Regions from separate parts of the Lysinibacillus sp. NPDC047702 genome, predicted to be linked through region 1. Evidence: riboswitches for the same ligand, from Rfam matches in the RefSeq annotation. Region 1 holds a riboswitch; each other region holds the start of a gene.

Region 1 (7,694 bases):
TTCAGCATTTTCTCCAGCTTCCTCTAATGCTTCAAAGTCGATTGGTGTTAGCGTTCCTACACGATCTAGACGATTCATATAAACATTAAGTGGACTAACAATTAAGTGGAAGTGCTTGGATTGCGGTACATACACTAGGAATGTTAATAAAATTAATAAGTGTGCCCACCACATCACATAGAATATAGCTGCTGCTGCAGTTGCTGGTAGGAAACTAAAAATAGCAGCAATACTAGAAGCAACTGGTTCTGTATATGTTAAATCCTCACCATGCCAAATTAACCCCATACCATTAGCGATTAATGTTGATACCATTAAGCCACCAATGAATATTAATACAAGACCGTTTTTCCAGCCCCGTTTTAGACGTACTAACTTTTCTACATAGCGGCGATAAAACGCCCAGACAACTGCTACTAAAATCATTAAGACCACAAGCTCTTGGAAGAACGTAAAGACACCATAGAAAATACCCAGCGGCAAATGTGATTCAGGTACTAATCCCTTCCAAATTAAATCAATGGCACCTAGCTGCACCATTAAAAATCCATAAAAGAACATCACGTGAATTAATCCACTCTTTGGATCTTTCAGAAGTTTATTTTGGCCAAATACATTGACCATAATATAACGAATTCGTTCTTTTACACTTTCATCAAACTCAACCTTTTTCCCCAATTGCACAAACTTATAGCGTGTTTTTAACAGATAGAAGAATAATCCTACTGCATAAAGCACAACCACGACTGTTAAAACAATGTTTGCAATTAATAATGGACTCATGGTTGGTCCCCCCTTTAGTTTGTCGTAATTTTCTCTCTTTGTGGTAAATTTGCTAGCTCATACGTAAATGTACATCATTTCATCATTATATTCCTATTCTAATAAATGAGTGAGCATTCAGTCAACATAAAACGGAAATATTTCTGATAATTTTATATTCTTACATTTTCCAAGAAAAAAAGCCACCCTGAATTTTATCAAAGTAGCCATTTCTCAATTTCTTTACAATAATTTTACCTTAATTTTCAAAAACATTACCGCTTCGAATATATTCAATATCAGAAACCTTCAGTCTAAAGTTCACAACTCGTGCAGCGGCAAATAAATAATCAGATAATCGATTTAAATACTTTTGAACAATTGTCGGTACATCCTCAATTTCCTTCATGAGGGTTACCATTTGGCGTTCTGCTCGACGTGCAACTGTACGGGCAATGTGTAAGGTTGCAGCGGCTGAAGCACCTCCTGGTAAAATAAAACGCTGTAAAGGCGGTGCTTCATCTGATAAAGCATCTATTCGTGATTCTAACACTTCAATCGGCTGCTCAGTAAGCTTATAATGACGCTCCTTCATAACATTTGCAAGGTCCCCTCCTGCATCAAAAAGCTCATGCTGGATTGCTTCTAAGTCAATAAGAATATCTTTAAAAAGCTCACGATCTAGTTCACTTACTGCCTTTCCAATAAATGAATTTAATTCATCAATAGCCCCGTAAGTTTCCACTCGTAAGCTATCCTTGTCAACGCGTCCACCAATAAGACTTGTTTTGCCTGTATCCCCTGTTTTCGTGTAAAGCTTCATCTCTCTCATCTCCTATCATCCATTTTTATAATTTTTAATGGCTTGCACAGTTGTCGCAAAAACACCTTTACCAATGATTTTTCCTACCTCTGTAATGGGCCCGCCATACAGCATTTCTTTCCCTTTTTGTGTAGCAGCAATCAGCAAACTATCTGTAGCAGTTCCTGTAGCAATAGTTCCACTAAGTTCATCACGAATATCTTCTGACTGTAATGCCTTAGTTTTTGCCTCATTTGCAGTCATCATTGCTTGGAAAAAAGCTTCCTCTGATAGACTTCCATTGATAATAACCCATGTATTTATAGTACCAATATATGGTTCGATCTGTCGTTCATGTGCACGAGAAACATCCACAGCATTGCCCACACCAGCAGTAACCGCAACGAGCACACTGCCAAAGGATGCTGTATATTCATTAATCGCTACCAGCCTTGATGGAACAGCTGTTAACATGACAACCGTACTCGTAGAAGAAAAATTCTCCCTCTGTAAAAATGCTGCAACCTCTCGCTTGACATCACTTATGACGTAATCCCCTGGAACTGAGCGATTTAAGAGGCAATCATACCAGCCAATTCCTGGATTATGGACAGCAGAGGAAACTGTTTTTAAAGGAAAATCAGATTTTAACTGAATATAATGTTCAGTAACCATAAAATTTTCTCTGTTAATATGTGCACGTTGCAGATGCTCACCCGATTCAGGCATCATCGTTATTTGTGGCTTTGGAATTTCAGGATGTGCATAGGTCGCTACCCTCGCCTGATAGACATCTTCAATTTGGGAAGCCATCAATACTTCATGGGGTACCCCAAAAGCACGCATCTGTCCCGATTCCATTAATAATAATTCATCACAATAAAGTGAAGCTAAGTTCATATCATGTAACACCATAATAACGGTTAATCCGCATTCTACTGCTTCTTTCCGCACCATATCTAAAATTTGCCGCTGATGTGCAATATCTAAATGATTGGTTGGTTCATCCAGCAATAATATTTCTGCTGTCTGCGCTAAAGCTTGAGCTACAAAAACTCGTTGCTGCTCACCACCCGATAAAAATTCCATTGGTGTGTGTTCGTAGCGTGTCACATCTGTTTGGGCCATTGCGTGTTGGACTGCTTGTTCATCATGATCCGACCAGCTGGAAAAAAAGCCTGATTGATGTGGATAGCGTCCAAGTGATACAGCCTCTCGCACACTGTTTGAGAAGGCATTCGCATGTAATTGTGGAAGAACAGCCATTTTTTTTGCCAAGGCACGAGCGTTGTATGAATTAATATTTTTGCCATCCACTTTTATAGTACCTGCAGTTGCTGGTAATATGCCGCTAATCACTTTTAACAGTGTGGATTTTCCGCTACCATTTGGACCTAATATTCCTAATATCTTCCCCTTTTCCACTGATAAACTAATATCTTTGACGATCGGTACGTCATCATAGCCACCTGATAGATGTTCAACGACAATCATGCCCGTACCCCCTTGCTTCTTCGCTGCTTATAAAAAATATAGGAAAAAACAGGTGCCCCAATAAATGCAGTAATAACACCAATCGGTAGCTCCCTTGGCATAATAATTGTTCGTGCGATTAAGTCACAAATAATAAGCAATGTAGCGCCATTTAAAAATGATAATGGTAATAAATGACGATGGTCTGAGCCCCAAATCATCCTTGTCATATGTGGTACAACTAATCCAACGAAACCAATCGTACCTGAAACAGCTACTGCTGCTCCTGTCAACATGGATCCACCTACTAAAATTAAATACTTACTCCGCTTCACATTAACACCTAAGTGCTTTGCACGTTCTTCCCCATATAGCAGTACATTTAATTCCCTTCTTTGTGTCCAAAGCATTAATGAACCTACTATTACAAATGGGATAATCATTTGCACGAAAGGCCAGCCGCGCATGGATACTGAACCAAGCAGCCACCCTATCACTTGCCGCAGCTCCTCACCAGATAAGGCAATCATTAGAGAAATAAGTGAGCCTAAAAATGAGCTAAAGATGACCCCAGTTAAAATCAGCGTTTCCATTTTCAATGAACGATCTACTATTCTTGCAAAGCTCATGACTGCTACCATCGTTAACACTGCTCCAAGCATACTGAAGGTTGGCAATGCATAGAGTCCAACTACTGGAATTGATATGCCAAAAAATATTGTCATTACGGCTCCAACTGATGCACCTGAAGAAACACCTAATGTATAAGGGTCTGCTAAAGGGTTTTTTAACAAGCCCTGAAAAGCAGCTCCTGCAATGGCAAGTGACGCACCCACAAGCCCTGCTAGGAGAACTCGTGGCAGGCGTATTTTCCAAAAAATATTGGCAGCCGTTTCATCAGCTGCTTTATTCCACAATACCTCTAGCGGAATATGAACAGAGCCTATTGCTACGCCGCACCAGATGCTGATGATAAGAAGCATTATGGCGGTTACATAGGCTGTGACTATTTTACTCACTCAAATGCCTCGGGGTAGATAGCTTTCGCTAATTCTTCAAGTCCCTCTCCTAAACGAGGTCCTTGACGACTTGTTGTACTCTCATCTACCTGAACAATGGCTTTATTTTTCACAGCATTAATTGTGTCAAAGCCAGCACGCTGTGGTAGCTTTGTTAAAATATCAGGTACATAATGATATGTCACCACGATGACATCTGGATTTTTTGCAATAATTTGTTCGGAACTGATTTCATACCAGCCTGCTGTATCTGCCGCAACATTTTCGGCATGAATCATATTTAATATTTCATTCATAAATGTATCTTTACCAGCTGTAAATATTTGTGGCTCATCAGATGCTTCTACAAAGACTTTCTTTGGCTTTACATCCTCGAGTTTTGCTAGAACCTCTTCTACTTTTGCCTTCATATCTTTAATAATTTTTTCGGCCTCAGGTAATTTCCCAGTTGCACGACCTAGTTGTTCAATTGTTGTATATGTCTCATTAAAGTCCTTCGCATCTTTTACCACAAAAACCTTTAAACCGGCAGATTCAAGCTGTTCAATGGCCCCTGCCGAAAGTGTCATACTCGATTCATGAGCAAACACAATATCTGGATTTAAGGCAATAATTTGCTCATTATTATATTCCATACCGCCAACTTTTTGCTTTTCAGCTGCCTCTGCAGGATAATCATCATTATCGGTAACACCAATTATTTCATTGTTTAAGCCAAGAGCAAATAAAATCTCTGTGTTACTTGGAATAAGAGAGACTATTTTCTCAGGGGGTGCTTCCAGCGTAATATCCTTGCCAACAGCATCCGTTATCGTCATTGGGAATGTTGCTTTGTCTACCTGTGATGTTTCTTGCTGCTCAGAAGATGCGGGCTTTTCATTTTTTGCCCCTTCCCCACAGGCCACAAGTAAGCCAATTGCCAAAAATGCGGCCAATCCTAATTTCCAAAATTTCTTCATGTGAATCCTCCTAGTTTATCGGTGCCTATATTGTAACAACTTGTTTTGCTGATGGATCAGTAATCGACAAACTTTGTAAGTTTATCGCCCACTTTTTCTAATCAAAACAAATACCCCTCATTCAAAGTGAGGGGTATTAATGCACAAAAATACGCAAAATCCACCACCCTATCCTCGTAGGTTGAAACGTGTTTCTATAAAGGCAGGTCTCCTGGCTTGTGCTACATACGTTTTTTCAAGCCTTCCCGAAAAACTTTCAGTGGCGTACATTGAAAAAACTAGCACATACAGTGGCGGGACCGCATCGGAATATCACCGATTTCCCTTTTCACTTTACATAAGTAAAGAACCTTTATAATATTCAGTTGATTTTATTATACATGAAAACAAAAGAAGTCGCCTACCAATCTAGACGACTTCTCCTTTAATCAATTATGCCTCGGCATAATTGCGTTCGGAATCGGCTTTGTGCTTACACAAAGAACTCCTTTTCGATTCCGTGACATCCGCCGGAGGCTTTAACTTCTTTCAGCGGGTGTTTGGACACCCTCTGAAAATTAGCTTAAATTCGCATTCATCTCACCGCCTATAGAGGTGGGAAACTTCTGCTGAAAGAAGTTAAATGATATCTGTAAAATACTGGACTGTTTTCATCGGTGCCCCTAGTTCTCTTAATGCCCATGTATGCTCTAAATAAATATCTGCCAGCTTTTCATATTTCCCCCCGAATCTGTGTGCCCATTCAACTGCTACAACACTTTCATACATATGCGCCATTTTTTCTGCTACCGCTTTTGCCTCAAATGTTTTCGTTGCTTCATCCAAAGAGCTAAATGTATGCAATGTCGATTTCAAATGCACTAATTGTTCCATTACTAATTGGACTAGAGGGCTGTCAGCTAACTTAGCTAAGCGTTCCTCCATAACACGTACAAACAACTCATGGGCTTGGAATTTATCTACTAAACGAATCAGCTCCAATGCCAGTATATTGGCAGTTCCTTCCCACACCGTAAGCACCTGTGCATCTCTTAGTAAGCGAGGTGTCACAAAGTCTTCAATATAGCCATTTCCACCATGTAATTCAATCACTTCACTCGCATATTTCACCGCTTGCTCAGCTGTTTCCTTTTTCATAATGGCAATATTTAAACGATTCATGATCATATCCTCATGATTGCCCTGACCACTTGTCACTTTATCATATAGCTGAATAAGATCAAAAACTGTTGTTACTTCTACATGAAGCTTTGCCGCTAATTTTCCTAGTGTATCCTGAATCATTGGGTATTGCGTTAAAGGCTTACCAAAGGCATAACGATTTGTCACATAATGCTTTGCCTCTAAAAAGCCGCGTCGCATAATACCTATAGAAGCTACAGCATTGCAAATTCTTGATAGATTAAGTGCCTCTAGCATATAATAAATCCCTTTATTTGGCTCACCTACAATATAGGCAAGTGCACCTTCAAATTCTACCTCACCAGAGGGTACTGCCTTCACACCGAGCTTATCCTTTAAACGGCGAATACGAAGATTATTCACAGTACCATCCTCCGCTCGCCAAGGAACTGCAAATAATGTTAGCCCTTTAGAGCCGGCAGAAGCCCCCTTGAGTCGAGCCAATACCATCGCTACACCGCACATTCCTACATTGGATGCAAAATATTTTTCACCATATAAACGGAATTGCTCACCTTCCTGTCTTGCCTCTACAACATTTGCCCCAACATCCGAGCCACCTTGTCGTTCTGTTAAAAAGGTTGCCCCCTCATAGAGCTCAGTATCCCCAGTTGCGCAAACATGTGGTAAAAAGCGTTCCTTCACCTCATCATTCGCATAATGATCAAGTAAATAAGCTGTTGCCATTGTTAATGTAACAGGACAATAAAAGCCTGGCTCAGCATGGGATAGTAAATACCCTTGTGCAAAGCTATATACATAGTTACCCCTTCTTCCTAGCTGTGGAATATTCTTGTGCACATAGCCTACAATCCCGGTATTGTACGTCTCTTCAATCGTTTTTTTATAGCCATCATTGACCCAAATCTCTGATACCTCTTCACCATAGGCATTATAACGTTGTAATCGAGGCTCACCCTCTCTATCCGTATGCTTCGCTCTTCTATCAATATCTCCAGCACAAAGCTCTCCAAAATCTGTTAGCTCTCGCGTTGCGTATTCCGCAAACTCTTTATCGAGCATCATTTCTAAAATACGATGGAGAGTATCATTGTCTTTAAAAAAATTCGTTGTCTTCACTTCTTCCTGATGTAGTACCTTCATAATTATCTCACCTCTTGTCCCTTCAAGGATTGCTTTAATATTTTGCCTGATGCATTCCGCGGAAGCGCTTCCACTTGCTCGAAAATCCGTGGAATTTTAAATTTAGCAAGATGCTGTTCTAAATAATGTTGAAGAGCCTTATCATCAATTTCCGTTTTGGCAGCATAAATAGCCTTTACCGTTTCACCCCACTGTGGATGTGGTACACCGATAACAGCTACCTCAAAAATCCCTTCAAAGCTTACAATACAATCTTCAATTTCCTTTGGATAAATATTGACACCACCGGAAATGATCACATCCTTCTTGCGATCAACAATCCATATATACCCATCTTCATCCACACGAGCTAAATCACCTGTTTTTAACCAACCATTTATAAATACAGCCTTC
Region 2 (7,694 bases), on a different contig from region 1:
ACGGTATGCCTCTTTAAATACCTGTGGTTTGTTTGGCGATAGATTGATCACACAATTTGAAATGATAATATCAGCGGTATGATCAGCAACTGGCATGTGCTCAATTTCACCTAAACGAAATTCTACTTGTTCATATCCAGGCTTTTCTGCATTACGACGTGCCTTAGAGATCATTTCAGGTGTCATATCAATGCCAATTACCTGACCGTCTTTTCCTACTTTTGGGGCAGCCAAGAAGCAAACGAAGCCACCACCTGACCCTAAATCGACAACAATTTCTCCAGGCATCAAGTCCGCGATAACTTGAGGGTTGCCACAGCTAAGTCCCATATTTGCTCCGTTTGGGATAGAAGCTAGTTCCTCTTTTGTATAGCCCATTTTTTGCGAAATCTCTTCAATGGAAACATTTTGATTTCCTTTTGGGCTACAGCAGCTAGGAGCTGGCGTACAGCATCCCTGTGTACTGTCTAATTTCAATGCTACCTTCGCATAGCTTTCACGTACATTTGCACGAATATTATCTTCACTTTTCATCTAAAATCCTCCTTATATGGTTTTAAAATATTTTTTCTGCCAGCGTAAAGCAACCCATACAAGTCCAATAAGTACTGGTACTTCAACAAGTGGTCCAATAACAGCAGCAAAAGCCACTCCACTGTGAAGTCCAAAAACACCGACAGCTACTGCAATGGCTAACTCAAAATTATTACTAGCTGCTGTAAAAGATAGGGCTGCTGTAACAGGATAAGATGCACCTGCTTTACGAGAAGAGAAGAATGAAATAGCAAACATGACCACAAAGTAAATAAATAATGGAATAGCAATTCTTACTACATCAAGTGGTAACTCTATTAATTTCTCACCCTTTAATGCAAACATCATCACAATTGTGAACAGAAGTGCTATTAAAGTAAGTGGTGAAATTTTTGGTAAAAACTTTTCCTTATACCACTGTTTTCCTTTTGTTTTCATACTGATCCATCGTGTGAGAAACCCAGCAGCAAATGGTATGCCTAAGTAAATAAGTACGCTCTTGGTAATCTCCCACATGGAGATGGATACATTAAAATTCTCTAAACCAAACCAACCAGGTAATATATTTAAGAAAAAGTAAGCAAAAATCGAATACGTCACGATTTGAAAAATGGAGTTAAAAGCAACTAAACCAGCTACATATTCACGGTCTCCACGAGCCAGATCATTCCATACAATCACCATTGCAATACAGCGAGCTAATCCAATCATAATGAGCCCAGCCATATACTCTGGATAATCACGTAAGAAGATGATCGCTAGAAAGAACATCAAAAATGGTCCAAGTAACCAGTTTTGAAAAAGTGAAAGTAGAAGCACCTTCCAATCCTTAAACACTCGCCACATTTCCTCATATTTCACTTTCGCTAATGGTGGATACATCATCACAATTAACCCTATAGCAATCGGTATCGATGTTGTGCCAATAGACATGGACTCTAATGCTTCACCAATATCGGGCATGATGACACTTAATAAAACCCCTATTCCCATTGCAAGGAATATCCAAAGCGTGAGGTAACGATCTAGAAAAGATAGCTGTTTAGTTAAGGGTTCATTATTCATTTATTTCTCTCCTTCATGGCAACAATCAGAAACACAATTACACCCATTTAAAGGCTGAATTTGGTTTAAAATCCCCTTCATCAGTGGGGTTTGATCTTCCACTAGACGATAATGTTTCCATGTCCCTACTTTTCGCTCAGTAATAATGCCTGCCTCCTTTAATTTTCGTAGATGCTGACTAACTGCGGGTTGTGAAATGCCTAGAACATCTACAAAATCACATACACATACCTCCCCATGTTTCATACATGCAAGTAATTTAATGCGATTTAAGTCAGCTGCTGCTTTTAATTGTTTTTCAATTAGTGTGTTTTCCATTTATCTGCACTCCTTATATAACCATATACTTATATATAATTTTAAATAAAATCCCCTGACTAGTTAGAGGTAATTAAATTTATATATAATTATATACTTATATTAAAGTTACTAAGTAATAATTACAATACATTCCTTCAAAAAAGTTTTAGCAAAGACCTTTTATATATGCATTGATTCTTTATTAATTATTAATACTTCTACAAGATTATTTCAGTTCTTGCTACAATACCATTTGAAAAAGCACATACAATCTATTCATTTATCGCATAAAGTGCAAATGTTTTGGGTACTTAGTGAATAATCTCGATATTCAAACCTATTGCATGGAGTTAATGATTAACTAGAAGTTCTTGTCCTTAATACAGACAAGAACTTCTGCTCATTTAAATTACCCTTTTAATTCCTCTTTGGGTAGTATCGTTTTAGCTAGTTCAGTATCTAAATTCTCGAATTTGTAATAGGAAATCGTGTCATATAATTCGCTTCTAGATTGCATATCCTCAATAGCTTCTTTTTGAGTTCCTGTATTTTTTATTAATTCAAATACGTGTTTATAGGCTTTGGCTGCTACTCTCATGGATGTTACTGGATAAATAATCATAGAATAGCCCATATTTTCGAATTCTTTGGCCGTATAATAGGGTGTTTGTCCGAATTCAGTCATATTTGCCAATAATGGTGCATTTACTTCATTTGAAAATTGTTTAAATTCCTTTTCATTTTGCAGTGCCTCTGGAAAAATTGCATCAGCCCCAGCTGCTATATAGGCTTTTGCGCGTTGGATGGCTAGTTCTAAACCTTCTACAGATCTCGCATCTGTACGTGCGATAATAACTAAGGTTGGAGCTATTTGCTTTATGACCTTTATTTTTTGAATCATTTCCTCTTGAGTTACAAGTGTTTTTCCATTCAAATGACCACATTTTTTCGGTAAATTTTGATCCTCTAATTGAACTGCGGCCACACCTGCCTCTACCATTTCACGAGTTGTACGTGCCACATTTAATACACCACCAAAGCCAGTATCAATATCCACTAGCATTGGTAAATTTGTAGCTCGGATAATATCTCTAGCACGTTCTGCTACCTCATTCGAATAAATCATACCTAAATCAGGTAAGCCACGACTCGCGGTATAGGCGGCTCCAGATAGATATAATGCCTCGAAGCCTACTTTTTTAGCCATTAAACCAGCCATAGCATCATGAGCTCCAGGTATTTGTAAAATATCCTTATGAGCTATGAAAGCTTGAAATTGTTCAGCCAGTTGTTTTTGTGAAACAGTTTCATTCACAATCCATGCCATCTATCAAAAACCTCCCTTCTCTAATTAAATAAATAATTCAACAAATTCATGAACATAGCTATTTTCAATAAGCTCTTGATTCGCGCATAGCTGTTTTATTTTATTCAATTGCTTTGATGAATAATGAGTACTAATATTTCGTTGGAATTTATCAATAATTTTAGGGAATGCTTCCTCACGGCGGAAACGGTGACCTAATGGATACTCACATTCTATTAATTCAGATGATGAACCATCTTTATAGTAAATTTGCACAGCATTGGCAATAGAACGTTTGTCTGGATCTAAGTAATCGATGGTATATTGTGCTTTTTCAACAACAACCATTTTCTTTCTCAGTTCATCTATACGTGGATCTGCAGCCACGTCATCTTCATAATGATCTGCGATAATGTCGCCATACATTAATCCAATTGCTGTAATATATTGAATACAGTGATCACGGTCAGCAGGATTATTGAGTGGTCCCTCTTTATCTATAATGCGAATGGCTGATTCATGTGTTGTAATCACAATTTTTTCAATATCTTCTAAACGGTTTTTCACTTCTTCATGTAAATGCACAGCGCATTCGGCAGCCGTTTGTGCATGAAATTCAGCCGGGAAAGAAACCTTGAAGAGCACATTTTCCATAACATAAGATTTAAGTGATCTTGCCAGCTTTAGTTCTTGTTTTTTGAAGAGTACGTCCTGGAAACCCCATCCAGGTGCTGATAATGCAGTTGCATACCCCATTTCTCCTTTTATTGCCATCATAGCCAATTGTACAGCCCTGCTTGTTGCGTCACCTGCTGCCCATGATTTTCTTGACCCTGTATTAGGTGCATGACGATATGTTCGTAGGCTGGAATTATCAATCCAAGCATTTGATAATGCATTAATAATTTCTTGACGTGTTCCACCTAACGCTTTTGTAACAACAGCAGTAGTCGCAATTTTTACATATAAAACATGATCCAATCCTACACGATTCAAGCTATTTTCCAATGCTAAAACCCCTTGGATTTCATGGGCCTTAATCATCATTTCTAATACTTCTTTGATTTTTAAAGGCTCTTTGCCTTGTGTAATACGTTCACGGCTCAAATAATCCGCAACTGCTAAAATGCCACCCAAATTATCAGAAGGATGTCCCCATTCAGCCGCAAGCCATGTGTCGTTATAATCCAACCATCGAATCATACAGCCGATATTGAAAGCTCCTCTCACTGGATCCAAAACGTAAGAGGTACCTGGTACACGTGTACCGTTTGGAACGATTGTCCCTGGAACAACTGGACCAAGAAGCTTTGTACATTCAGGATATTGTAAGGCTAAAATTCCACAGCCTAAAGTATCTAATAAAACATAACGTGCTGTTTCATAGGCTTCTTCACTGGTAATCGTAGTATTTAATACATAATCTGCAATATCGCTTAATAATTGATCTGTCTTAGATATTTCATTAGTTTTTATCATCTATATCTTCCTTTCACTACCTCTATTTGATATACTAGTAAGTTGATGGACATTGGTCAGAATGTCCATCAGTACTATGGCGAGTTGTTATATGTTGATTACACTGTTACTTCTTCAAGGTTATGACGCTCGCCCATATAATGAACGCGAGGTCTAAACAGCTTGTTATTTTCATGCTGTTCAATCACATGTGCACATAAGCCGACGGTACGAGAGCTAAAGAAAATTGGGGTATAGATTTCAATAGGCAGTCCAAGCATGTAATATACAGGTGCTGCGTAGTAATCTAAATTTGGATACAATCCTTTTTCCTGCACCATTACTTTCTCACCAGCCTCACACATGCGATATAATAGATCGTCACCATGTTCTAAACATAATTTACTTAATGCCTCTTTCATTATTTGTGCACGTGGATCCATTTTCTTCATGTATACACGATGACCAAAGCCCATGATTTTTTCTTTCTTTTGCAGCAATGTTTCAAAGCCTTCCACTGTCTTTGCTTCAAGAAGCATATACATCACAGCCTCGTTTGCTCCACCATGTAAATTTCCTTTCAATGATGCTACAGCTCCAGTTAAAGCTCCATATAAATCGGATTGTGTAGAGGCAATAACACGAGCCGTAAATGTAGAATTAGGCATTTCATGTTCACTATATAGAACAAGGGATTGATCGAAAGTTTCCTCCTCCAGCACTGTTGGCTTTTTTCCAGTAATCATGTAAAAGAAATTCGCACTATAAGAAAGATTACTATCGGGCTCTACTACCTCTTGTCCATTGAGTACACGATAGCTATTCGCTACAATATTTGGCATACTTCCTAAAAGTCTAAAGGCTCTCTTTAAATTCTCCTCTGTAGAACGATCATCGATTTGCTGATCATAGCCTGCTAATACTGATATCCCAGTTCTCAGCCCATCCATTGCATGTGTTCCCTTTGGCAATAGCTTAAAAATATGAAAAATTTCTTGTGGAACCTGATAGTTTGTTTTCAAAATGGCTTTCAGTTCATTCTGTTGCGCAATAGCTGGTATTTCTCCGTTGAATAGTAAATGCACAATGTCTAAATAAGAATATCGCTTCGATAATTCAATCAAGTCATAGCCTCTTATAACAATTTGACTTTGTACTGTGTCTAAAAAAGATAATTTAGTCTCAGTGGCAATGATTCCATCTAGACCTGGTGAATAATTTAACTCCATACATTACAGCCCCTTTGTTTATTCATTCTTGTAAGCGTTAACATTCAAGCGCGAAAGAACAACAAAAAAACAACTTCTATCCTTTTAGAAGTTGTTAATCTACAAATACATGACAGAGTAAAAAACAGCGAATTTACAATAATTCACAATAATCATACTGTAGCTAACACCTCCCTATCCTCGTAGGTCAATTGATGCTTGTTTAGTGGCAGGTCTCCTGACTTATGATCAACGCTACAATATCGCCTTCCCATTTTGATAAACAAAACAGTGGTATTGTTATTGAGCTCCTAAATACAGTTGCGGGACAGTGTTGGACTCTTACCAACTTCCCTTTTAATCAAATGAAATCACTTCACTTGAACCACCAAAATTTAGCATATTCAATTTGTCTTTTAACCTTATCATAGAGATTCAAAAACAATCAATATAGGTAAAATTCAGAAAAGGCAGTTTATCAAAAGCTATTTTCCATTTTTAAAGAACTATTCTATATTTTTTAGCATTATTTCGTACAAAAAAAGATTGTTAAGGGATGAAACTAGCCTACTTTCAAAAGTAATTAAGAAAATAGAGGTTTCTTATTTAGCAAAGCAGAACTATTTATATGAATAAATTTTTAGTAGGAGTGGAAATTTTGGGGTATATTTCAGAATTAAGAAAGCAGTTCGGTAGCAGACCAATTATAAGCGTCGGAGCGACAATCCTTGTGGTAAACAATGACAAGAAAATTCTCTTTCAAAAACGCTCAGATACATTTAATTGGGGATTACCTGGTGGTTCAATGGAACTGAACGAAACTTTAGAGGAGGTTGCTTCCCGTGAACTTCATGAAGAAACTGGACTCGTGGCTAATGAATTTGAATTGATAGGTGTTTTTTCAGGACCGGATTATTATTTTCAATATCCTAATGGTGATGAAACATATACGGTCATACATCTTTATTTAGCTAAACACGTAAATGGTGTATTAGAAATGAAGGATGGTGAGAGTTTGAATCTTACATATTTCAGCAGAAAAGAGCTTCCAGATAATATAGAAAAGAGAACAAAAGCTATTTTAGAAAATCTGGGAGATAAATTGTGGGATTTACATAGTTCTTTTACCAAGCAATCGTAAAATAACAATAACCCCGTTCCAAATTAGGGATGGGGTTAAATGTGTTATTCAAAATGGCAAATGTGATTTATCTTTGGCGATTTTTTCAAATACACTTTATATAATAGATAGTATGGAAAGCTCATTATTCTCTATTATTCTTACTACTTCTTACCTGGGGGTGCGATGGCAAAATAGCATTGGAAAGTTCAAGAGAAGCGGGATGCTGGAATGTTTCCCCCTTCCTGATTTCTTCCACTAGCTGACCATGCTGCATGACAAGTATGCGGTCTGACATAAAACGTGTTGCCTGTAAATCATGAGAAATAAAAATATATGCAAGTTGCAAATCTCTTTGAAGTGTTTGTAATAGCTGGATAATATGCTTCTGCAATATCATATCAAGACTACTAATGGCCTCATCTAATACAATCAATTTTGGATTTAAAGCAAGCGCTCTAGCGATGTTAACACGCTGCTGCTGCCCTCCACTTAGCTGCGAAGGATACTTTTGAGCAATTGTACACTCTAACTCCACACAGTCTAGTAATTCCCTTACCTTATGTTGTCTCTCTGTTTTACTGAATTGCTCGAAATTAAGAAAAGGTTCTTCTACTATGTCAAAAATTGTCTGCTTCGGATTAAATGAATGATAGCTACTTTGAAAGACAGCCTGTAAATCTCTTCGTATCATTTTTTTGTG
Region 3 (7,694 bases), on a different contig from region 1:
TTTTTTTCCATTAAAGGACCATTTAGTGGAGAAAGAATATCAAGAAAAATTGTAACCTATGTAATAAAAGTATGTTGATTGGATCCTATTTACAGAAAAAATTATAGCCGAAGCAATATATCTTTATCTTACTAAAACAGAGGGGGAAAACAAGAAGTGAAGAATGATATAAAAGAACAATATAAGAAAAATAGTTTGGCACTAAGAAATGCTAGATTATCTTCCAAACGGCGTCTATTAATAATATTTTCTATATTTATGGGATTTGCAGGAATGCTTTCTCTCATGTTCTCTGATTTCTATGAGTGGGGTGATGGAGGTGTTTCAGCAGTAACGGTGGCAGTTTGGCAACTATATACTAGCGATAAAAAGATGGTGAAAATTACTGAAAAACCATTAAAATATTTAACATTAACAAAATATGTTAACGAAAATGAGATTATAGAAACAATTAATCAGGAAAATTGGAATTACTTGAACCCCCTTTTGTTCGAGAAAAATAGGCAAAAATAAGTGTTGACGTAAAAATTGAAAATAGGCAATTCGCGATTGTACAAATTTACTTTGAAGAATAAAAACATTGTGTACTTCAACAATCGGGCGCTGTTGTTGAAAAAACCTTAGATTTTCAAACGATCTTATTGTAGTATTTTTTAGTACAGTGAACTATCTTATATCGAAAATTAAACAACTATATTTTAACCCTGGTCTAAATTTAGAATGGGGTTACTTGTTTTAGGTTATAAAAAAAATAACTTTATTGTCTTTTTACAGGAGAGCCGTCTTAGAAAGAGATGAAGAAGAAATTGAAAAGGGGATTAAGCTTTTAATCTGCAATAATAAGGGAAATCTCTACTCTGGGAAAATCCATTCAAAGTTCTATTAATGGTTAAACAAAGGGAGTAAAGTAAAGCAACTAATAGGGAGTACTAGCGAAGCTGACACCACCCACAGTTAGATAATGTCAATGTTATAATAAGTCATTAAAAACGAAATATTTCCATAACAAAACCCTATCCTTTTTTGGATTGGGTAAAATAAAGTTTTATTCAATAATCTTGCCCGTTTGCGGCAAACGCTTAACTTTGAAAGTGCCTTAACGGTATAATATTTTTAAGTATAAAGCTTGCTCTTTGCTTCACCCCTATTTTGGGTACCTCAATAAGCTCATATTCAAGTTTCTCATAAGTTCTAAACATGACTTTATAAGTTTCGACGGCTTCTTCAAAGTCCTGTTTTCTCTCATCATCAGTTTTGTATATGTCCTTCCAAGGAGGTAAAATAAATACCCTTTTGTTATATCTGTATCTTTTGACGGCAGTTTCAATTTTTTCCGAAGTAGGAATTTTTATTAAATGTGAATAGGCAAGGACATCTGGAATACCCCGATCGAAAAAAAGAGGTTGATCTAAAGGATTCGACAAGGCTGAAATATAACTTTCTATAGATTGATCCAACATTAGATCACGATAATTTGTTACATTTCCCCAAGGCAACGCATCGCCATTGGAAGAAATCTGTGTTTGAATAATTTTCCTAGCAACCTCAGGAACATATTTATGATTATTTTTTTGTAATTCATCTAATAGAGTCGTTTTACCGGCGCCAGGTCCACCTGTAATAATTATAAAGTCATTCCTTAATAAATTACTATTTTCCATTATTGAATACTCCTTAACTTTTTTTAAAATAGAGTTTCTAATCATTTAAAAATAACAGTTGTTCAATTATTGTGACTGATAACTGAAGAAAGTTGTAGAATTTTCAGCGGGTGTTCAAACACCCGCTGATAGAAGTTAAAGCTTCCAGAGTCGATTATGCCGAGGCATAATTGATTATGAAATTACTTTTTGTATCTGATCATTAATATTTACCTTACTTAATCCTCCATGGTAACAAACCACAGACTCAATGTCGAGGTCTAGGTATTTCTTCAAAGAGAGTCGGGCCTCTTTTAAATCCAGTACGGTTGGGACATGAATTCCCTCAATTATTCCGTTCACACTGTACATCGAATCCCCAGCAATCAATGTTTTACTTTGTTTCAAATAGAGGCTGATATGGCCAGGAGTATGCCCAGGAGTATGAATGATACAAATCCCTCCACAATACGGCAGTTCTTGGCTGTCAATCAAGGTATCATTCACTTTTCCCTTTGGTGGATTCTCTATGTGACCATCTTTCAAAAGAGGTAAATCCCCCTGAATATAAGGCTTATCTAGTTTGTGAGCGTATACTTTAATATTGCTTCCACACTTCTGTAATATCTCAGGAAGACTACCTATATGATCTATATCCTGATGCGTTAAAATGATAACTTTTAGCTTGTCGAACGACACCCCGACCTTCTCCATTGCCACCCGTAAATCTTCAAATTGACTAGGGAACCCAGTGTCTATTAAAACAGCCATTTCTTGATCCCATAAAAGAGTGGGATGAATAATATTTCCGTGAAATTCAAGCTGGAGCATCTCTACTCCCTTAGAAATTTCCATCACTTTAATCTCCTTTATCATTAGATTTTATCGATGTAAAAGTTTAGTTACATTAGAAAGTCGAAAGAGTAAAGCAAATTTTGTAATATATACGCGTATCACTAATTACTCATTACCAAAGCTAACCTGAAAATTAATTGGATAGCACAAACACGCTATTAACTTAGATTTGCTTCATAGAAGTTCTTGCTGTACTTCAACAATCTAATTCAATTCCGAGTTTTTCTGCTATCTTATTTATTATTAAATTTATAATTTACCAGAACAAAATTTAGCAGGTTAATTTTTAATATCCTGAAGAACAGTCTCCTTCCTCCAAAACAGCTTCCGTAATGTTTCGAAATTGACTAAAATCGTTCCTACTATAATCGTCAAAGTTCCTATACCTGTTAGCCAAGAAATATATTCATGATAGAAGGTAACACCTAGTATAACGGCAATGATTGGTGAAATATACAGCCATGTAGAAGGAAAAACAGGATTTGTCCGTGAGACAAGCCAATAATAAATGCTATGGCCAATCATTGAACCAATAATAGTTAAATAAAGTAGAGAGCCAATTGAAGCTGGGCTTAAAAGATAATCAAGCTGAATGTTCTCAGTAAAAAAAGATAAAATGATTAATAAAACCCCACCATGCATCATTTGTGCTGCATTTAAAGCAATCGGGGATGTCGTTTCAAATTTTTGGATGACATGCTTCGTATAAATCGTTCCAGATGCGTAAAAAACTTCACCCAATATAATGGCGAAACAACCAACCATCCAGAAGGGACTAATCTCAATTGAAAAACTAGGTAAGATCAAGAGCGTGACACCAATAACTCCGACTATACAACCAATGAATGATTTCCGATTTCCTTTTTGCTTCAATATGAATATCTGAATAACTATGATCATCATTGGACCTGTAGCAGATAAGACAGCTGCAATTCCTGATGTCACATACTGTTCTGCCCAATATAATGCGGCAAACGTCCCAAAGGTTAAACCTACTCCTGTAAAAAACATTTCTTTCCGAAATAAAAACCCTATTGTCGTTTTTTCTCTCCAAACCATAAAACTAAATAGTAGCAAACCAGCAATGAAAAAACGAAGTCCAGCTGATAAAAATGGAGGTACTCCTGCATCAACACCAATTTTAATCGCTAAAAATGTCGTTCCAAAAATCAAACACATAAAGAAATAATTAATAATAACCATATAAAACTCCTCCTCTTTTTCTATCATAAAAGAAGGGCAGTAGAACAGATTGAAAAAGATAGAACAGATTAGATTAGAACGTGGTACAATCGTTTTGAATAGGAGGAATCGATGTGGGCAAAGCGATTCAAAATGGAGACTATCTTTTTAAGAAAGTATATGATTATGTACTGCACAGAATAGAACGGAAAGAATGGAAAGAACATGAAAGGATTCCCTCAGTCCGGCAATTAGCAACTGCAATGAATGTTCATCGATTAACTGTCTTAAAGGCTTATCAATTATTGAAAAAGCATGACAAAGTTTATGTAAAAGATAAAGCAGGCTATTTTGTCCAATCAACTGTAACGAAAGATCTTGATCTGGACAATCCAATTGTTTCTGCATACGTACAGAAAAATCATTTATCTGAAATCCATCAATCACCTGTTTCCTATCATTTTTCTCAGGCGTTAATTGATCCAAATCTTTTGCCTAATCATTATTTTTCAGATTACGTGAAGGAAGTGTTTGACCTTTATCCAAAAGTACTTGCAACCTACTCAACTGTGCAAGGTGATTTAGAGCTACGCGAAACACTTACTCAATATTTTATCAATCAGTATAAAACTCATCTGGGTGCAGACGATCTGTTAATCACTTCTGGCTCACAGCAAGCGATTCACTTAATCGCTCAAATTTTTATTAAGCCAAGAGACGTCGTTTTATTTGAACGTCCAAGCTATAGTGCTGCGATTGATATTTTTAGAGCACAAGGAGCACAGATTATAACGGTTGATATCCATCCAGAGGGGTACGATTTAGAACAGGTTGAAACCTATATTAAACAATACAAGCCACGCCTATTTTATCTCAATCCCACATTCCATAACCCGACTGGTTATACTGTTTCTGTCGAGCAGCGCAAAAAATTAGTAGAGTTAGCTGAACAATATCGATTTCTATTAATTGAGGACGATGCCTATCACGACATATATTTTGATCATGCCCCGCCGCCACCAATTTACACATATGATACTGCTGGCACAGTCATTTATATCCGAAGCTTTTGCAAATATATTTCACCTGGTTTGCGAATTGCAGCTGTTATTTGTCAATCATCACTAATGAATTCACTGCTAACAGTAAAATCGTTAGCTGATAATGGCTCACCACTTCTCAATCAAAAAATTTTTCTCCATTACTTTTCATCACTAAGATTGCAGCAGCACTTGGAGAAAATCCGGATCGCCCTACAGATCCGAAAAGAAATCATGGAGAAAGAGCTGAAGGTAACAGATTGGAAATGGACCAGTCCAAAAGGTGGTCTTAATTTATGGGTGCAGCTTCCAGATAAAATTCCAACTGAATTATTATTAACCAAAAGTATCGAACAATCTATATCCTTTGTGCCAGGTCAAGTTTTTGATCCATTAAAACAACAATCATCCTGGATACGTTTGAGCTATTCTTACGCAAATGAAAAGCAACTAAGTGAAGGAGTAAAAAAGTTTGTTGCATTGGCGCAATCTCTAAGTGAGGGAAAAAGCTTTGATTAAAGGCTTGCAAAGCTATATCAGGCCTGCCTTCCTATTTTGCTCTGTGAAAGTTGAGTTAATAAATTACTGCTCGTTAATGTGGGATAAAATAGATTCCTTTTTAAACTTAATATAAAGACACAAAAAATCTCCTTTGAATCATAAAGTGATTTGGAATCCAACTATCACATAATTAGCTGGAGGGCACTTATTTTCTTTTGATTCATATAATCACCCTAAAAAGTAGTTTATTAATAATAAGGAAGAACTTGTTAAGTGCTAGGATATAATGTTCTGAGTGTTTACATGGCACATATTTTCCAACTTATAATTTTTTGAAAAAGTAACGGAATCGTCTGGAACTGAACCGTTTGTTGGAGTTTCAATTATAGCTCGAAAGAAGGGAATAAATCATACCTTAAACCTTTTGAGAGATGGGTTTGAATAGCTGTCAATGATGTATTTAATCTGATTCGCTAGTTTGCAGGAAGTCTGGTACTTAATGTAGATATTTTGTATTCATCATTTAAATAATTAATTTCCTAATATAATTTGATGGATTTATGCAGCTTTACGACAGGCAATTATATTGTGAAGAAAATCCCCTTGATCTAACTTTATTCGAAAACTACAATTACTTAATAAATTTTGTGATTATACAGAAATGAAAGGCTTATATTATATTCAGAAAATAAAATTGACGTGAACAATCGAGCATGTTATGTTTATTACTAATTTCATAGCAATCATTACAAGTTTGAGTGAGAAATATTTCACTTAATTAAAAGGAAAATGGGTGTAAATCCCATGCTGTCCCGCAGCTGTAAATGAGGAGTTTTGTTTCAGATACCACTAAAAGAGGTGGGAGCAAAATAATGATTCATGAGCCAGAATACCTACTTGTAAGAAGATTCATTGATGATCTACGAAAGATAGGGAGATGGATGGAGGCTCACTCATAGTAAGTTTTTCTGTCCTTATTCTTTTAGAATAAGGTTTTTTTTATGCCTTCTTTCAATCTGTCTGTAGATCCATTTTGTAACACGAACAGAGATAGGAGACAGAAAATGAGATTGACAAAGTATTTACTTCCTTTTTTGCTTGTATTAACTTTCAGCATACTTGCTGGCTGCACAAGCAATGAAAAGGAAAAAACAGCTTCTAAACAAGCAACTGACGAAAAAATGATAACGATTGGGTGGCCCTTAGATGTGGGTCCATTAAATCCCCATACATATTTACCAAATCAAATGACTGCACAAGCAATGGTCTATGAATCATTGGTTGAATATAACGATGATGGAACTGTTACGCCTAAACTAGCAGAAAGTTGGGACATCTCAGTAGATAAAACTTCTTATACTTTTCATTTAAGAGATGATGTCAAGTATTCAGATGGAACTGCTTTTAACGCAGACAATGTGATACGTAACTTTGATGCAGTATTAGCGAATCGTGATATGCATTCTTGGATGGGCATGGTTAACCATATTGTAGAGGTCGTAAAAGTGGACGAGTTTACCATTCGCTTGCAATTGGATGAACCCTATTACCCTGTCTTAAACGAGCTAGCCTTTGTAAGACCTTTCCGTTTTTTAGGGGATAATGGGTTCCCGCAAGGAGATGCAACAAAGGATTCTATCAAAGCACCTATTGGGACTGGTCCATGGGTATTAACGGACTACAAAAAGGATGAATATGCTTTATTTAGTCGAAACGAAAACTATTGGGGAGAAAAACCTCTCGTAGACCAAATAAAAGTAAAAATAATCCCTGATTCAGAATCGATTTCGTTGGCATTTGAAAACGAAGAATTAGATTTAATTTATGGTCGAGGCATTATTAGTTTAGATAACTATACGTATTTAAAAGATAGTGGCAAATATAAAACCGCTACCTCTGAACCTTTGTCTACGAAAGCACTACTGTTCAATACACATTCTGGCCCGTTAGCCGAATTAAAGGTGCGTCAAGCTATTCAATATGCCATCAATAAGGAGCAAATGGTGGACAGTATTACACATGGAACAGAAAAGGTTGCCAATACACTTTTCTGGGATGCGATACCTTATGCCAATATTAATTTAGCGCCACTTATATATAATCCTGAAAAATCGCAACAATTACTAGACGAAGCAGGATGGACACTACAAAAGGGTGAAAAAGTTCGTTCTAAAAACGGACAACCTTTATCATTAGATTTAATCTATATTGCAACAGATGCCATTCAAAAGCCAATGGCAGAATTAATGCAGGGTGAACTAGCAAAAATAGGGATACAGTTGAATTTAGAAGGCGCGGATGTAATGGTTGGTCTTCAAAAGTTAATGGATGATCAGGTTGATATTAATTTCTGGCGTACAAATGGACCACCAACAGATCCACATAGCTTTGCTAATGAATCAGCTACACCAAATGCTAGCGGTGTCTATGAAGCGAAATTAGGCTTACCAAATGCCAAAGACATTGATAACAAAAT
Region 4 (7,694 bases), on a different contig from region 1:
TTTCCTAAGTCACGTGTGTATATCCACTCAACGGAGTCGTTTGGAGCCAACGCGTAATTCGCTGCTGAAAATGAAGGGAATACTCCATTCACACGGTACATCCAACCACTTAAAGGTCCACGGTCAAATTCAAAAACACCAGCAATTCCATCAATATATGTTCCGTATTCTGTTTGACGATAGCTCAATGCAACACCGTTTTCTGCTGTTACTCGCTTTAAAACATCAAAAACAGTTTCACCAGTAAATAATTTAGTGGCTATTGGTTTTAATGGCACTTCAGAGGACGAAATTTGAATTGAAAATGTTGTATAGCCAATTTCCTCTTTTTCAGTAGGAATAGATGGCTGATTACCATTGTCACCAGGTGAGGTATGCTCATCATCATCACTACCATCCTCGTCCCCAGGCTTAGTCTGTTTGTTTTTCGTGTCTGACATATCATAGAGCGGTGTTTGTCCGCTTAAAAGACGGTTGTAAGCTGCTAGTGTATAGCCAACTTGAACTGTCGCCATACCATCTGCTTTTGATTGGCTTTGAACATGTTTAAAGCCACCGTCACCAGAGCTAAATGTCATAATATTAGCAATAACTTTATCGAATCGTTTATCTTTATTTGCATCAATGCCTAAGCTGGCAAGTGCTGTTATAACTTGGGCGGCACTTTCAGCAGCTTCCGGGCTGCCCGCTGTCGAAATATAGCCACCTTTAGCTGTTTGGATGGCTAATAATTTAGCTATTGAGCGATCAGTTACAGCCTTTACTTGAGGATTACTTTGATATGGTGCTAATGCTTGAAGTACCATCCCTGTCATATCAGGATCAGGATCAGTACCGCTCCATGCAAATCCGCCACCATTTTTTATTTCCTTTGATAAAATATTTTGAATTAATTTATCCCGTGTTGTTGTCGCAGTTTTAGGTAATTCAAATCCCCAAGTATCCAGTGCAATTAATGAAAAGATAGTTGAGTTGACACCAGGGCTCGTAGCAAAATTCAAATCTGATAACTTTTCAACTAGATTGTAGCCAGCTACATCTTTCGGATCTTTCCCAATTGCTGTGAGAGCAATTATAACTCGAGCCCAGTCCGTTGCTTGAGTCCCTATTTCCCCATTTGTTGCTTTTACATGACTAACGAGATTGCGATAATATTTATCATAATACGTTGCATATTTTGCAGTATTATCACCACGAGCTAATGTTAATATAGTCCATTCAGACCCATAAACGGGCTCATATGCACCTTTCGTCAAGTAGTTAGCAACAGCAGTGTATATTTCAACTGTTGTCGGTTGTAGTTCAACTAAGCGCTTTTGTAAAGCTTCCAGTTGCTTGTAATTTGTTACTCTGCTTTTATGTGCAAATAATAACTTATCATAAGCTTGCTGTGCTTCAAGAACTTTTAATTGGTCAGCCCAAGTAAGTGCTTCTACAGTAGGAAGTGCACCGATTTTTTCGATAACTTGTTTAATATCATCCTCTGCATTAATCATTTTCTCCTTATCGAGGAGATCATTATAGTTTGATACCCCTTTGGAGACACCAGGTATATTGTTTGGATTAGCTAACTTTTTCAAAGCTTCTTTTGCAGTTTTTAATTGTTCTTCTGCTAATGGGCTATTAATATCAATAGCATCAATTAATAGTTCAACATATTTAACTTCCTTGGCAAAAAGGTCTCCCTTATTTGCTACCTTTTTTTGTTCTGCTGTAGGTATAACAGCATATTTTTTTCTTGCATAATCAAGTTGCTCTTTTATTGCTGAATCAATTGTTAAATCTTCTAGTTTAGGAAGCGCATCAATAGCAAGGAATGTATATTTAACTTCTTTTGCTGCAAGTTCTTGATTAAATGCTAGTATATCTGCTGGATCTGTTACTTTTTTTGGATCACGATAACCAGATGGTTTAATCAGAGAATTATATTTTCCACGAACTGCCTCTAACTTCTTATCCAATTCATCGCTTAAAGAAATAATCTCTTCAGGTGCAGGTATGGCGTTGTTCGGATCTTGCATATAATATCTAAAATACGTAATTTCTTTTTCTAGTAAATTGAAAATATAAGGTAGTTTATTTTCTGATCTTAATAGAGTACGAGCAGGCTCTTTTACTTTAATTTCTAGCTCGCGAGCTTCTAGTAGCAACTGATATGTTGATTCATCGGCTCTTTCGATTGTAGGGAGAGCGATAATAAAATCTATTGCCTCACGAGCTTCTGGTGAAATAACATATACTTTAACTTCTTTAGTTCCACTATCTAATTGAGCGGTAATGACTGTCTCTCCGATTGCCTGAGCTATTACGTTCCCATTAGTGTCAACTGTTGCAATTCCAGAGTTACCTGAAGACCACATAACTGTGGCACTGTCACCTGTTGTTGAGTTAGTTGCAGTAAGTTGAAATGTTTCTCCCACTAATAATAGTAAAGGTTCCTCCGTGTTTAGCTGAACGTCGCTAATAGCTAGGGGCGCAACTTCTACGTAAGGAGCTACCTCCGTTGCATCCCCTAATTGTGTAAGATTATCGGATTCAATTTCATCAACAGATTGCAGTGCATTTTCCTGTTCTGCTGAATGCTCTACTTCTTTTTCATTATCCGACCCTGTAGCATTATCCTGCTTTCCTGAATCATCAGGTTCAATACCATTTATGTTTGTAGTAGGGTCGAGTAAATCCCCTTCAAAATCCTGTGCCTTAATTGCAGTGACTGGAGAAAATAGCGATACGATCAAAATAAAAATAATTGCTATATGTAGCTTTTTTTTCCACATCGTCATATAAAATTCACTTCCTTTATAAATAATTAAATACTGACAAGCTGAATTAATTCATCTTGTCAGTATCAATTTATCTAGCTATTGTACTTTCACTTCAACTGGCTCACTTGCTGAGCTACCGAACAAAGCATTGGCAGAAGCTGTAATAGTAATAGTGCCTGCCTGCGCTGTACCCGCAAATGTAATAACAGCTTGTTGGTTTGTATTCACAGTAATAGACTGAGCTGTTAATGCTGTTGTCCCTGTGTTAATTGTCCAGTTTGCTAAATTAGAGGCATCTGGTGTTATAAATAAATCACCAGTTAAATTTACCGTAACGGATGGATTATTATCATTTACAGCAATTGAACTTGTCGTTTCTAATTTAGCCCATGTAGTGTAATAAATATGAACCACATCATCAGCCTCTAATTGATACTCAGCTAATCCATAATTGGGGCTAACGCCATTTACAGTGTATACCCAGCCATCCCAACCATTTAAACTGCCTGCAGCACGTCCATCAATTGATTGAAGATATGGACCATATTGAGTAGAAACTACTACATAAGGAATACCCTCAGCATCAAATACTTGCTCTACAAGCTCTAACGCTGTTGTCCCTTCTTGAACATTTACAGTTGTTCCTGCTAAAATTTCATCACATGAACCAGTACCGCATAAACCAGTCACTGATAACTGAACATCAAAATCTGCTGTTTGTGCTTCCTGACTTATGGGCTGTAATACTGCTGCACTTGCTGTTGGTGCTACGAGCGAAAATGCTAAAAGCATGACTAACGCTAATTGCCACCATTTTTTGAAATGGACCATTTGTAAAACCTCCTATTTTTATTATTTCGTGAATGTTCTTGCAATTAACTCGAAAACAAAAAGATGCTTCTCCAAAAAGGGGAAGCATCTAATGGAAAACAGAAAAAAGGCGCAAAAACATAGTTTGCCTGTCCGTCTATTTGCCGTAGGTTCTCCTAGCTTCCGAAGAGAGTTAATACGATAAAATAAAGGTAGGTCTCCTGGCTTGTGCATCCTATTCAGAACCTTCCCATCTACTGGAGGCATTTTTCCTCGTTTGACAGTGGTATTTTCTGTAGTCATCTACACTTACAGTTGCGGAAACAGCTTCGGCTTTGTACCGAATTCCCTATTAAGCTCTTAAAAGAGCACCTTTATTCTGCAATTCTTATTCACTTACTGTTAAGTTTAGCATATATTTCTATTTTTCAAAATAGTTAAATAAAAAAGAAGTATATTTTTTAGATATAGTAAGCTTTAAATAGTGTCAATATTATTATTTCACTGCTCATTAAAAAAGCAGTATTAAAAGCTATAGTTCAACGTTGCGGGGTGAAACAAAAAAATAGAAAATGATAACCTAACTTTCACACAATGGCTAGAAAATTTAAATCGAATTATAAAGAATGAAAGGAACAAATACGTATAGAATATATTATTCGATTGCATTTAACGCTGTATATAGATCATTATGAGAGCTTCAAAATTTAGATTGATAGAACTTGTTCAAATAAATTTTTTGAACCGTGTAAACGGCAAATACAAGCCAAATATGTTATAAGCTTAGCATCATCTTATTAACATTTCCATTACTAGGGCTGAAATATTACTACGAAATCGAGGAACTTCAGTTTATTACTACTCAGAGATTTGCAGAGTGTTGGCATTGGGAATATATGTACTAAGTTAGCCCATTTACTATATTACACAAAACAAAAAAGATGCAGTTAATTGCAGCTTTTTGTTTCATCTGTTTTCAGCAACGTACACGGTGATTGTGATAATTGATAAACGGTAATTTCCGCGTGTATTTGCGTTTATCGCTTAATCTATTCACAAGAGCTTTATAAAGATGGGCTTTTTCTTTGATATTCTTAGTGCTCTGCAGAAATTGAAGTATAAAAGTCTTCAAGCTTTTTGCTGTACGTTTCTTTTTATAAGGTTTGCTACCGCACTTGAACGGTTGTCATTGCAGATGCTTTAATCGTCTGATGCTGTGGGGGCCCTTTTGGTTCAATAAATAACGTTGAGTAATATGCCTCAGCAATCGTAATTAGGTAAATGACAAAAAGTAATTGTTTAGTTCAATGATTCAAAAATATATTTCTCCTTTTTAGTGCAATCAATCAATTACGCCCTAGCGTAATTGAGTCTGGATTTTTTTCGAGCTCGCTCGAAAAGCTCCTCTTCAAAATCCGTGACATCCGCCAGGGGCTTTGGGCCAACGTGATGTTGGTCACTCAGTCATTGCCACAGGACGTGGCGTTCTTAGTCTGAGTTCCTCTATTTCAGCGGGCGTTTGTACCCCACTGAATAGGAAATAAATCGCATTCATCTCGCCACCTATAGAGGTGGAGTATTCTGCTGAATCAAGATAAAAAATGTATAGTATTAATACGAGCAGTCATAAAAAAAGTTTCACCTAAACTAAATTTTTTGAAAAAAAGTTACCTCGCATTAAAATATCCGGCTACTGTATGCCGGATATTTAGGGCCTTTATTATGAATCAATGGATAGTATCTATAGCTTGTTGAATTAGATTTGATAAAGAAGCAATCCCCTTTTGCTCTAAATGAACGCCATCTGGAGCGAAAAACTCTGGATGATTGATTGCAGCAGCATGCCAATCAATCAACGTAATATTTTCATGTTCCTGCGCTTTCTTTTGTAATGCTTGATTTACTTTTCCCTCCCATGAACGGGGTACACGTGTATTTACTAAATAAATATCAGCATTGGAAAAAGTCTTTAATAGGGTATCAATTTGTGTATTTGTAAAATAGCCGTTTGTTCCGAGCTGAATGATGACTGCTTTATCTGGTTGATTAAAGCTTGCATAATTAGGTGCTAATTTAACGGCTTGTGAAACTTGGCGACCAATTTTTGCATCTATGGTAATGCTAGGATAGATGTTATGTAAGCTCTTAGCAATATCTATCATTACAGAATCGCCAATGGCCAATATTCCATTATATGATTCATGAACTTCTGTCTCATTTTCCTCCTGCTCAGGCTCTACTGCATATTGATCCGTATTTGAATCAACATTCTCTTCTCCATCAATTAACGACTCCTGCTGAGATGTTCCCTGCTCCTTTTCGGAATCATGATTGGTTGAAGGCTGCTGTTTTCCACCATCTATTTTAATATTCGTAGGCCGTGACTCAATAGATTCTATTTTCTCTTCACCTACAACCCCTGTCATTCCAGTAAAAAATACTAGAAGGAAAAGTGGAATGAGCGTGGTTGAAATTTTTCTAGCAAGCGTGAAGCTTCCCCATTTGTGTTTATTGAATATAAAATACTGTCTAAAATAACAGCGGAACCCATCCTTACGAATCGGCATTTCAATAAAACGATAGGATAGTTCTGCAATTATAAAGATAAGCATCAGCTGTAGAGCAATTCGCCAATAAGCTGGATTGCCTATTTCGTATACTGGAGTACCTAAAACAATAATTGGATAATGCCATAGATAAATCCCGTACGATCTTGAACCAATCCAACGCAAAGGCTTCCAAGAAAGGATTTTTCCTAAAAAGCTAACTGGGTGACATACGCAACCTATTAAGATGGCTGCATTTAAGCAAAATACGAACATCCCTCCTCGATATAGGAAAGATTGATATTCATCCACCAACAAAATACTGATAATGAAAATACTAAAAGTTACTAAGCTTACACTATTTAGCTGATAGACATGATTAGTAGAGATTTTTTGTGTTGAAAGTCTTTTCATCGGCCAGATAAGAGCCAACCAGCAACCTATTAATAATTCAAAAGAACGCGTATCTGTTCCATAATATACACGACTAGGATCTGCTCCTGGTTGATATAGTATAGCCATTAGCACCGCGGAACTGAATGCCCCCAGAAAAACAAAAATAGCGAGCTTATTTTGCTTTTTGGCAATAAGAAGCCCAAGCATTAAAAGAATTGGCCATAATAAATAAAATTGTTCCTCAATAGCTAGCGACCATAAATTCTTTAATGGCGAAGGGGAACCAAAACTATCAAAATAGGAGAGTTTGTGAAAAATAAACCACCAATTACTTGAATAAAAAATAGAGGAAATCGCATCACCACGTAGTGTATGAAGTAGCTCCTTATGAAATAAAGTCGCCCATGTAAATGTTACAATAATCATGACATAGGCAGCTGGAAGTAAACGTCTAAATCGTCCTAGCCAAAATTTCTTCAATCCAACAGACAACTGACTTCCTTTTAAAGGTAAAATAGTTGAGGTAATTAAATACCCTGATAAAACAAAAAAGATATCGACTCCTAAAAATCCCCCACTGGCCCATCTGAAATTAAAATGATAAGCAATAACAGCTAATACTGCTAATGCTCTAATCCCATCGAGTCCAGGGATATAACGATGATTGAATGACTTGCCTGACATAATATTCCTTCTCCCAATAATTTATAAACCTTTTCACCATGTATAATGTAAAAAAATATTAAAGCCAACATCGTCTCCTTTTGTATGTTCACTTATATAATGACGAATAAGGCACTTTAAAAGTTAATAATAAGTGCTATCTTCGTAAAATTTTTATTATATATGTATGTGCATTCAAAAAAAGAGGCTGGGACAAAAAGAAAAAATGTTAGATCGATTGTATCTCGGTCTAACATTTTTTTGATTTAAGAAGAATCAATCAACTCAGTGAAACGGAAAATTTATTATCCATTTTCGTTATTTTTCAAAATAATTAAGTTCTGTCCCAGCCTCTTTAAAAGCGTGATCGCCTAGCGCATATGCCTTAATTTTCTGCCCTAATATAAGAGCTAACTCGAAAATTATAAGACAAGAAATAAACAATTTAAAGGCTTTTCATTATGTTTTTGTAAATAAATTTTTGGTAATTTTGTTAACAGCCGTTCATTTTTCA

Evidence for each region. Region 1 has a riboswitch for cobalamin ahead of ACQKIM_RS04720 (ABC transporter substrate-binding protein). Riboswitches for the same ligand answer to the same signal wherever they lie in the genome.
Region 2: another riboswitch for cobalamin. It lies ahead of mmgD (citrate synthase); the one in region 1 lies ahead of ACQKIM_RS04720 (ABC transporter substrate-binding protein).
Region 3: another riboswitch for cobalamin. It lies ahead of nikA (nickel ABC transporter substrate-binding protein); the one in region 1 lies ahead of ACQKIM_RS04720 (ABC transporter substrate-binding protein).
Region 4: another riboswitch for cobalamin. It lies ahead of ACQKIM_RS12485 (DUF4430 domain-containing protein); the one in region 1 lies ahead of ACQKIM_RS04720 (ABC transporter substrate-binding protein).

What each region holds. Positions count from the first base shown of each region.
Region 1 is NZ_JBNNMG010000006.1:10,404-18,097, reverse strand. It holds gene ACQKIM_RS04740 (heterodisulfide reductase-related iron-sulfur binding cluster) at 1-783, opposite strand, end outside; gene ACQKIM_RS04735 (cob(I)yrinic acid a,c-diamide adenosyltransferase) at 1,022-1,585, opposite strand; gene ACQKIM_RS04730 (adenosylcobinamide amidohydrolase) at 1,601-3,058, opposite strand; gene ACQKIM_RS04725 (FecCD family ABC transporter permease) at 3,055-4,056, opposite strand; gene ACQKIM_RS04720 (ABC transporter substrate-binding protein) at 4,053-5,015, opposite strand; cobalamin riboswitch at 5,200-5,384, opposite strand; gene ACQKIM_RS04715 (acyl-CoA dehydrogenase family protein) at 5,634-7,301, opposite strand; gene ACQKIM_RS04710 (class I adenylate-forming enzyme family protein) at 7,304-7,694, opposite strand, start outside.
Region 2 is NZ_JBNNMG010000013.1:34,507-42,200, forward strand. It holds gene ACQKIM_RS09150 (arsenite methyltransferase) at 1-534, opposite strand, end outside; gene arsB (ACR3 family arsenite efflux transporter) at 547-1,599, opposite strand; gene ACQKIM_RS09160 (ArsR/SmtB family transcription factor) at 1,600-1,917, opposite strand; gene prpB (methylisocitrate lyase) at 2,309-3,226, opposite strand; gene prpD (2-methylcitrate dehydratase) at 3,251-4,684, opposite strand; gene mmgD (citrate synthase) at 4,783-5,892, opposite strand; cobalamin riboswitch at 6,083-6,276, opposite strand; gene ACQKIM_RS09180 (NUDIX hydrolase) at 6,530-7,012, shown strand; gene ACQKIM_RS09185 (ABC transporter ATP-binding protein) at 7,137-7,694, opposite strand, start outside.
Region 3 is NZ_JBNNMG010000013.1:45,280-52,973, reverse strand. It holds gene ACQKIM_RS09230 (hypothetical protein) at 157-513, shown strand; gene ACQKIM_RS09225 (AAA family ATPase) at 1,080-1,661, opposite strand; gene ACQKIM_RS09220 (MBL fold metallo-hydrolase) at 1,836-2,495, opposite strand; gene ACQKIM_RS09215 (DMT family transporter) at 2,775-3,698, opposite strand; gene ACQKIM_RS09210 (PLP-dependent aminotransferase family protein) at 3,812-5,236, shown strand; cobalamin riboswitch at 5,952-6,133, shown strand; gene nikA (nickel ABC transporter substrate-binding protein) at 6,283-7,694, shown strand, end outside.
Region 4 is NZ_JBNNMG010000022.1:16,607-24,300, forward strand. It holds gene ACQKIM_RS12480 (S-layer homology domain-containing protein) at 1-2,783, opposite strand, end outside; gene ACQKIM_RS12485 (DUF4430 domain-containing protein) at 2,862-3,596, opposite strand; cobalamin riboswitch at 3,770-3,966, opposite strand; gene ACQKIM_RS12490 (acyltransferase family protein) at 5,303-7,201, opposite strand.